One region of the Endozoicomonas sp. SESOKO3 genome, then DNA from elsewhere that is predicted to be linked to it. Evidence: riboswitches for the same ligand, from Rfam matches in the RefSeq annotation. Region 1 holds a riboswitch; the other holds the start of a gene.
What was found. A riboswitch is a leader RNA that binds a small molecule or an ion and turns the genes downstream of it on or off. The one in region 1 is predicted to bind thiamine pyrophosphate.
Positions count from the first base shown of each region.

Region 1 (4,215 bases):
GAATCCAGCGCTTGCATCATCACAGGTGACCTGACTCACTGGGGCGAAAAAGAGGCCTATAAAGCCTTGAAAGAAGAACTCGACAGGTTGTCTTTCCCGGTTTACTGCCTGATGGGCAATCATGATCACAGACAAAATTTTCTGGATGTTTTCCCAAACCATCCAAGGCAGCAGGAGGGCTTTATCCAATTTACGGTTGAGACAGAACTGGTCAACCTGATCTGTCTGGATACGCTGGATGACAGAAAACGCAGTGGGGTTCTCTGCGAGCAAAGACTGGCATGGCTGAAGCATGAACTGGAAGCTGCAAACAAACCGGTTTGTCTGTTTATGCACCATCCTCCATTTGAAACGGGATTGGCAAGCATGGACAGGGACAATCTGGTCAATTCAGAAGCACTCAGGTCAATGATTCAGCCCCACAAAGAATGGATCAGGCATTTGTTTTTCGGTCATTTGCACCGCTCTGTTTCGGGTCATTGGCAGGGAATCAGCTTTTCATGCCCACCTTCTCTGGTTCATCAGACACCTTTTAATTTTGATAACCCCAAGCCTGACTCTGTTTCGCCAGAGCCTCCAGTTTATAACCTGGTAGATATTCATCCCGACAGACTGGTTGTCCACACTCACAATTTTTTGCATGATTCTCCCACTATTAACAGCAGAGCCTGTCAGCGCTATCAAAAGCCTCTGGACCCTGAATTATGAAATTTAATGAACCTGCACTTCTGAAAAACTGGGAAAAACGTTTTGTAGAATTTCTGCAAGACCGGGATTGCGAGGATGCCTCTCACGACATTTCCCACTTTCAGCGGGTCTGGAAAACGGCACAACAGCTGATGGATGAAGGCCATTTTGACATTAACCGGCTGGTGGTTCTTGCTGCCTGTTATTTTCACGATATTGTTGTGTTGCCAAAAAACCATCCGGAGCGCTCGAAAGCTTCCACCCTTTCGGCTGAAGAGACTGAAGTTTGCCTGAAATCTCTGGCGTTTCCTGAAGACCTGATCGCTGCCGTGTGTCATGCAGTAAAAACTCACAGTTATTCCGCTAACATCCCCCCTGAAACTTTGGAAGCTGAAGTGGTTCAGGATGCGGACAGGATGGAAGCCCTTGGGGCGATTGGCATTGCCCGTTGTTTTTATACGGGTGGCAAGCTGGGCCAGAAACTGTTTGATCCCGAAGACCCTATGGGGAAAAACAGGACACTGAACGATCGTCAGTACTCACTGGATCATTTTGAAATCAAGCTCTTGCAGATTCAGAAGACCATGAAAACAGAGCCCGGGCGCAACATGGCAGTTCGTCACAGCGACTTTTTGCAGTCCTTCCGAACTCAGCTGTGTAAGGAGCTTTCAGGCGACTACAGCTAAATAAAGTCTTGGTTTTTTTTGTATCTTTGTACTATTAACCTCTTAGCAATCTGCTTATACTTTCCGGCAATCTTGTCGGAGCGCCACGGGCTGAGACCGAAAGTTTTTTTTTCGGAATCCGTAGAACCTGCTCAGGTTAATACCTGCGAAGGGAACAAGATGGCCTATCCGGCAAGCTATTTCGAAACAGTCGTGAACTGGAAAACAGTCTTGAACTGGAAAACAGTCATGAACTCAACGTGAAGGATACTGAAACGATGGCTTGCGAGAAAAATGCGTCCGGTTTTGACCGGCAGTTACTGATGGACGCCTGTCGCCCCTTTCCCAACTCCCAAAAAACCTATGTAACAGGCAGTCGCGAAGACATTCGTGTCGGTATGAGAGAAGTTCATCTGCACGATACCCCTGAGCGTTTTGGTGGCGGCAAGAATGAACCGGTTCGGATTTATGATACGTCGGGCAGCTACACGGAGAGTGGTGTTCCTCATGATTTGAATGAGGGCTTGCCGGGTTTGCGCTCAAAGTGGATTGAAGAAAGAGCTGATACTGAGCTGCTCAACGATCGGTCCTCAGAATTTGCCCGCTCCCGTCAGTTTGATCTGCGTCTGCAGGAGATTCGCTTCAAAGCACTGAGAACGCCCCGCAGAGCCAGGGCGGGCCAAAATGTCTCACAGCTGTATTACGCCAGACAGGGGATAATCACTCCTGAAATGGAGTTTATTGCGATTCGTGAGAATATGGGGCGTACCGAAGGCTCTCACATCACTCCAGAGTTTGTCAGAAAGGAAGTCGCTGAAGGGCGGGCCATTATCCCGGCCAACATTAATCACCCTGAGTCCGAGCCCATGATTATCGGGCGTAACTTTTTGGTGAAGATCAATGCCAATATTGGTAATTCTGCGGTGACCTCTTCCATTGAAGAAGAAGTTGAAAAGATGCTCTGGTCTGTTCGCTGGGGTGGCGATACGGTGATGGACTTATCCACAGGCAAGAACATCCATGAAACCCGTGAGTGGATTATCAGGAACTCGCCAGTGCCTATCGGTACGGTGCCTATCTATCAGGCTCTGGAAAAGGTCAAAGGCAAGGTGAAAGACCTGAACTGGGAAGTCATGAAGGACACCATCATCGAGCAGGCAGAACAGGGCGTGGATTACATGACGATCCATGCCGGTGTCCTCAGGGAACATGTTGCTAAAACCAGAAACCGGGTGACAGGTATTGTTTCCCGGGGGGGAGGTATTCTGGGGCAGTGGGCAGAGATGCATGATGCCGAGAATTTCCTTTACGACAATTTCCGTGAGCTGTGTCAGATCTGTCAGGCGTACGATATCAGCCTGTCTCTGGGTGATGGTTTGCGACCTGGTTGTATCGCCGATGCCAACGATGAAGCGCAATTTGGCGAACTGAAAACCCTTGGGGAACTGACAAAAATTGCCTGGGAATACGATGTTCAGGTCATGATTGAGGGACCGGGCCATGTGCCCATGCACCTCATTAAGGAAAACATGGAGATGCAACTGGAGCACTGTCATGAAGCGCCTTTCTATACCCTTGGGCCTCTGACGACTGATGTGGCACCGGGCTATGACCACATTACTTCAGGTATCGGAGCTGCCATGATCGGCTGGTATGGCTGTGCGATGCTTTGTTATGTCACACCCAAAGAGCATCTCGGTCTGCCTGATAGAGATGATGTAAAAGCAGGTCTGATTGCCTATAAAATTGCCGCTCATGCTGCTGATTTGGCCAAAGGTCATCCCGGTGCCCAGATTCGTGATAATGCTTTGTCCAAGGCGCGCTTTGAATTCCGCTGGCTGGATCAGTTTAACCTGGCTCTGGACCCCGATACGGCAAAAGCCTATCACGATGAGACATTACCTCAGGAAGGTGCGAAGGAGTCAGAGTTCTGCTCCATGTGCGGACCTGATTTCTGTCCCATGCGGATGACTCAGGATGTTCGCGAACTGGAAGAAACTGCCTGAAAATAAACGCTGGGAGTCAGTCGTCTGGCTGACTCCTTCTGACCTGTCGAATATATGACGTCACCACTGCTTGCTAATCTTTTGGGAGTGCTTTGCTCAATCCAGGAGGTCATAGTGGTTCCGTTTTCTCCTCAATCATTTCTGAGTTTCTTTCAATCCCGTAAAGACGCTGCAGGCCAGTACCCCATCCTTGATAGGGGGCAATTGTCATCGGAAAAAGTCGGTTGGGTTCGGGGGCCGTCTGATAAGTACACTGCTTTTTGTCGCTCCGTAAAAATTTATTACGAGCGAGAGAACGAACTCATGGATAAGCCGGAGTTGCAGGGTGTTAGTCGTATAGTACAAACGGCCACCGGGTCTGCAACCCCGCTGTTCAAAAGAGATGTGTCAATCACAAATCCGGCCACGCCAAGAAAAGCCAGTGAGTGGAATGATGAGTTTATAGCGGTAAATCAGGCGAGTCTGACGGTGTTGCATGAGGCTGAGGTTGAGTTGGTTCAGTTGCTCCTGAACAAAGCGCCAGAGGATGAAATACAGGCAGCAGTTGAAAACCTGATAACAATGTTCTGTTTGACCACTAAAAGCAGAGACGGGGGTGACTGGGAAGCCCATTTAAGGGACTTTATGGAATCCGAGAAAGTGGATATCCGGATTCAATGTGCAAGACACCGGGCTCCTGATGAAGAGAAGCCTTATGACCTGGCCTTGCCCCACGCAAGAGCGAATGCATCAGGGAAAAGAGTCTTCACCTCACCGCATACGGGTGATCTGGACCTGCATTTTGGCATGATGGATCGTGCTATTGATTATTTCAAGGCAAACCCACCCAGAGGCGTTCAACATACCAGACAGGATCG
Region 1 is NZ_JAHHPR010000792.1:3,913-8,127, reverse strand. Features, by position in the region: gene KDK18_RS14040 (phosphodiesterase) at 1-708, shown strand, start outside; gene KDK18_RS14035 (phosphohydrolase) at 705-1,373, shown strand; TPP riboswitch at 1,440-1,544, shown strand; gene thiC (phosphomethylpyrimidine synthase ThiC) at 1,631-3,358, shown strand; gene KDK18_RS14025 (DUF2608 domain-containing protein) at 3,473-4,215, shown strand, end outside.

Region 2 (4,215 bases), on a different contig from region 1:
TCCCAGTTTGCCGATGACCAGAGCCACTGCCGAGAAGATACTGGCTTCAAAAAAGATGGCCAGACCGATGGGGACACCCAGTTTCAGGTGAATAACAATACGGCTCATTGCAGGCCATTCAAAGCGATCAAACAGATTCACTTCTGTATGCTTTTGATTGAACCGGGTATAGCAGAACATCAACAGGCACATGATCCAAAAGCAAATGGCTGTTGCATAACCACAGCCTACGCTACCCATTTCAGGAAAGCCGAATTTGCCATAGATCAATACATAATTAACCGGAATGTTGATCAACAAACCGACAAAGCTGATGAGCATGGCCGGTTTGGTAATAGCGCGCCCTTCGCAATAGCTGACCATGGTTTGATATAAACAGATGCCGGGTACCCCCCAGGCCAATGCTTCCAGGTAGGCTTCCGTCTTAGCAGCCATTTCGGCATTGATTTCCAGAACATTGAGCAGTGGCATAGGGTTCATCATCAAGACCATGCCGACCACACTTAACGCCAGAGAAAGCCACATGGCCTGTCGAACCGGTGAAGCAATCAGGTCAACTTTTTGGGCGCCAAACAGATGGGCGACTGTCGGTGTCGTCGCCATTAGGATACCCCTGATTAACAGATAAATCGGGACCCAGATACTGGAGCCAATGGCTACTGCCGCCAGATCTTGTGCAGAATATTGACCCGCCATACTGGTATCCACAAAGCCCATGCCAGTGGTCGCCAGTTGCGCACCCAGAATCGGGGCTGATAAATAAATAAGTTCTCTAAGTTCCCTGGAATATCGTTGGTATAAAGTTGGGTTGGCTGTCATTTTCTCTCACTGCTATGGTGTGCTTTTACCAAAACTGAACCGGGATAAAAGTGGAACCATCTTATCAGTCACATGACAGCATTTGATATGGCTAATTTGCCGTTACTTTCTGGGGTCCGGCGCGGGATTTCTACTTATTTCCTTTGCCATCAGAGGCCGATCACATCGCCTTTTGACGACATATTTGCTACTGTCGGTGGATGCCTGAATTACCTGAAGTTGAAACGACCCGCAGGGGCATTGCACCTCATATTGTAGGTCAGACCGTGTCGGATGTTATCGTCCGCAATCCGCAACTGCGCTGGCCGGTTTCGGAACATTTAAAGCAGCATTTATCTGGCCGGGTTATCCGTTCTGTCGCAAGACGAGCGAAGTATCTTCTGATCAGAACCGACGCTGGAACCCTGCTGGTTCACCTGGGGATGTCCGGAAGCCTGCGCATATTGAAAGAACCACAGGAAGCCCGGAAACATGACCATATCGACCTGGTTTTCAGTCATGGGATAACGCTGAGATACACCGACCCGAGGAGGTTCGGGGCGGTTCTGTGGGTCGACGACGATATCATGAAACATGACTTGTTAAGCAAACTCGGTCCGGAACCTCTCGGTGATGAATTCACAGCCCGTAGGCTTCATCTCAAATCCCGGGGAAAAAAACAGCCGGTAAAAACGTTCATCATGGACAACCATGTGGTCGTCGGGGTCGGGAACATCTACGCCAACGAAGCCCTGTTCAAAGCAGGTATCCGGCCTGACAGGCCCTGCGGAAAAATTTCCAGAGCCCGCTACGAGCGACTGACCGAAAGCATCAAAGAGACTCTGGCAAAAGCCATTGAGCAGGGTGGAACCACCCTGAGGGATTTTGTCGGGGGTGACGGCAAGCCAGGCTATTTCAAACAAGAACTGGCTGTTTATGGACGCAAGGGGGAACCCTGCGTTCATTGCTCAACACCGATAGTTGAGATCCGGCTGGGTAATCGCTGTACCTGCTACTGTAAAAGATGCCAGCGGTAATCCAAAGAAAGAACATGATGATGACTGGCGATCAGGAGCATGACTTTCGGGAAATACACCGCTTCTTCCTTCACTATCAGCCAAAATTTCCTGAGCGGGGATGTAACGGGCCTTTTGAGCAATAGACATCACTATAGAAACAAAATAGACTCGCACCGCTGGTTGGGGTGTCCGGGATGAATGTTTCCCGGACTGAGAGAGACCCATTGAACCTGAACCGGATGATGCCGGCGTAGGAAACCGAACAATGACGATGACTAATGAGACGCCTGTCGCCCTTACCATTGCCGGATCAGACAGTGGTGGTGGTGCCGGTATACAGGCAGACCTGAAAGCCTTTTCAGCACTGGGCGCTTATGGCTGCAGTGTCATTACCGCTCTGACTGCCCAGAATACTCAGGGCGTTCAGGGTATCCTTGACGTTGAACCCGCCTTTGTCCGTCAACAGCTGGATTCAGTATTCTCGGACCTCGCTATCAGGGCCGTAAAAGTGGGCATGTTGAGCCAGCCAGATGTTATCACGACGGTAGCGGATACTCTGACTCACTTCGGTCCGGCTTATCTTGTGGTTGACCCTGTAATGGTGGCTACCAGCGGTGATGTTCTGCTACAACAGGCCGCTATTGAGACCCTCAGGCAATCACTGATTCCCAAAGCCAGCCTGATCACACCCAACCTGCATGAAGCTGCGGTGCTGCTTGATCGTCCATTGCCCAAAAATCCCGACCAGATGATCGATATGATTGAGCCTCTTCTGGCGCTGGGCTCTGAAGCGGTCCTTCTGAAAGGTGGTCACCTGAGTGGCGACAATAGTGATAATAAGGCCGTCGATTTTTATCACGACGGTACGTCTCTGCACCGACTGGAATCCAACTGGATAAACACCAGTAACACTCACGGTACAGGCTGTACATTGTCCTCAGCCATTACCGCATTACTGGCTCGTGGTTACACCATGAGAGAAGCCATCCCAGAGGCTAAAAAATACATTGCGCAAGCCATTGCCCACGCCGATCAGCTGAACATAGGCCAAGGCAACGGACCTGTACACCACTTCTACAAAATCTGGTGATCTGGTCTGAATGTTTGATGTCGCAGTAAGAGATGCTGCTTTGCCTGTCTGGCATCAAAAAAGTAAATCAGATTTCATCGTGATACGGTAGTTGCTTTATCTGTTCCAGTGACTGCACTGGAACTCTTACAGCGTTGTTTCTGTCAAATACCTTACTTTCTGGATTGTATTCTTCGTAGATAAATTCCTTATCATCAGCTTTTAGAATTCTGGTAGTAGCTAAAAAACCATCAGGCGGGCAAATACATTCGTTTGGGCGTGGTTTAATATTATCTGGATCAGCGTCTTTGCAGCCATAGTCTAAGATCAACTTTTCCTCTGAGTCTCTCGGGAAAAACCATACACCAGAAATACCTATTACTTTATGACTAAGTCCCGGAATGTCCATAACTACATCATATCTGCCGTATAATACGTCCCGACTACAGTATTCTCTGAAACCTCTAATTCGAAACTTTGTCGGGTTTGTAGTGCGACGAGGTGGGTGGTAAGTTATATATTTCTTAACAGGTGAATTATCTCTGACAAGCCAAGTGCCTATTATCTGTTTTTCTACTTCATCAGCGTGCAAACAAGTAAAAGACAGAAGTATTACTATACAAGCTGCATATTTAAGTTTCATTGTCAGTTCCCCGGTATCGAAAAACATATAGATCAATGAAATATATATTAAGTCCCAGAGATGCCTGACAAAAAATACCAGAGGACAGCACTGTCTCACTGCCTCTGATCCTGGCAATAGACGGAATTAAACACCTGCCCCGTCAGGCAAAACTAACTGGTCAGGTATTTAATATTCTGGCTGAAGATCCTTGTCCAAAACTCTGAGCAGACCGGTTAGTGATCGAATTTCATAATCAGGTCTGCGATCGCCACTGAATGCCTTATCAGCAGGATTAAACCAGACGGTACCAATTCCCAATGCTCCGGCACCTGCCACATCGGCTTTCAGGCAGTCTCCTACATGAAGGGTCTCGTCCGGAGTAACTCCGGCACGTTCCATGGCTTTCAAAAATAGAGTCGGTTCCGGTTTCAGACTGTTGTAATCTTCTGCCTTGAGAGCAAAATCAAAAAACTCACTGACCGATAATTTCTCTACATCGACATTACCATTAGTGACCGCAGCCAGAGTGTAGTCTGCTGACAGGTGAGAGAGAACCGGCTGAACTTCCGGAAAACATTTCACATCATGACGCCACTCCATAAACTCCCGCATCAGGTCACCGGCAATTTCTTCAGCTCTTGATTCAGGACAATCACAGTTTTGCAGAACCTTCTGCAGAGAAAACCGGCGCAGTTCCGTAATCT
Region 2 is NZ_JAHHPR010000736.1:3,118-7,332, forward strand. Features, by position in the region: gene KDK18_RS12960 (MATE family efflux transporter) at 1-819, opposite strand, end outside; gene mutM (bifunctional DNA-formamidopyrimidine glycosylase/DNA-(apurinic or apyrimidinic site) lyase) at 1,020-1,835, shown strand; TPP riboswitch at 1,989-2,091, shown strand; gene thiD (bifunctional hydroxymethylpyrimidine kinase/phosphomethylpyrimidine kinase) at 2,089-2,907, shown strand; gene KDK18_RS12975 (hypothetical protein) at 2,975-3,529, opposite strand; gene KDK18_RS12980 (HAD family hydrolase) at 3,698-4,215, opposite strand, start outside.
Region 2: linked by a shared signal. The riboswitch ahead of thiD (bifunctional hydroxymethylpyrimidine kinase/phosphomethylpyrimidine kinase) and the one ahead of thiC (phosphomethylpyrimidine synthase ThiC) in region 1 are both predicted to bind thiamine pyrophosphate.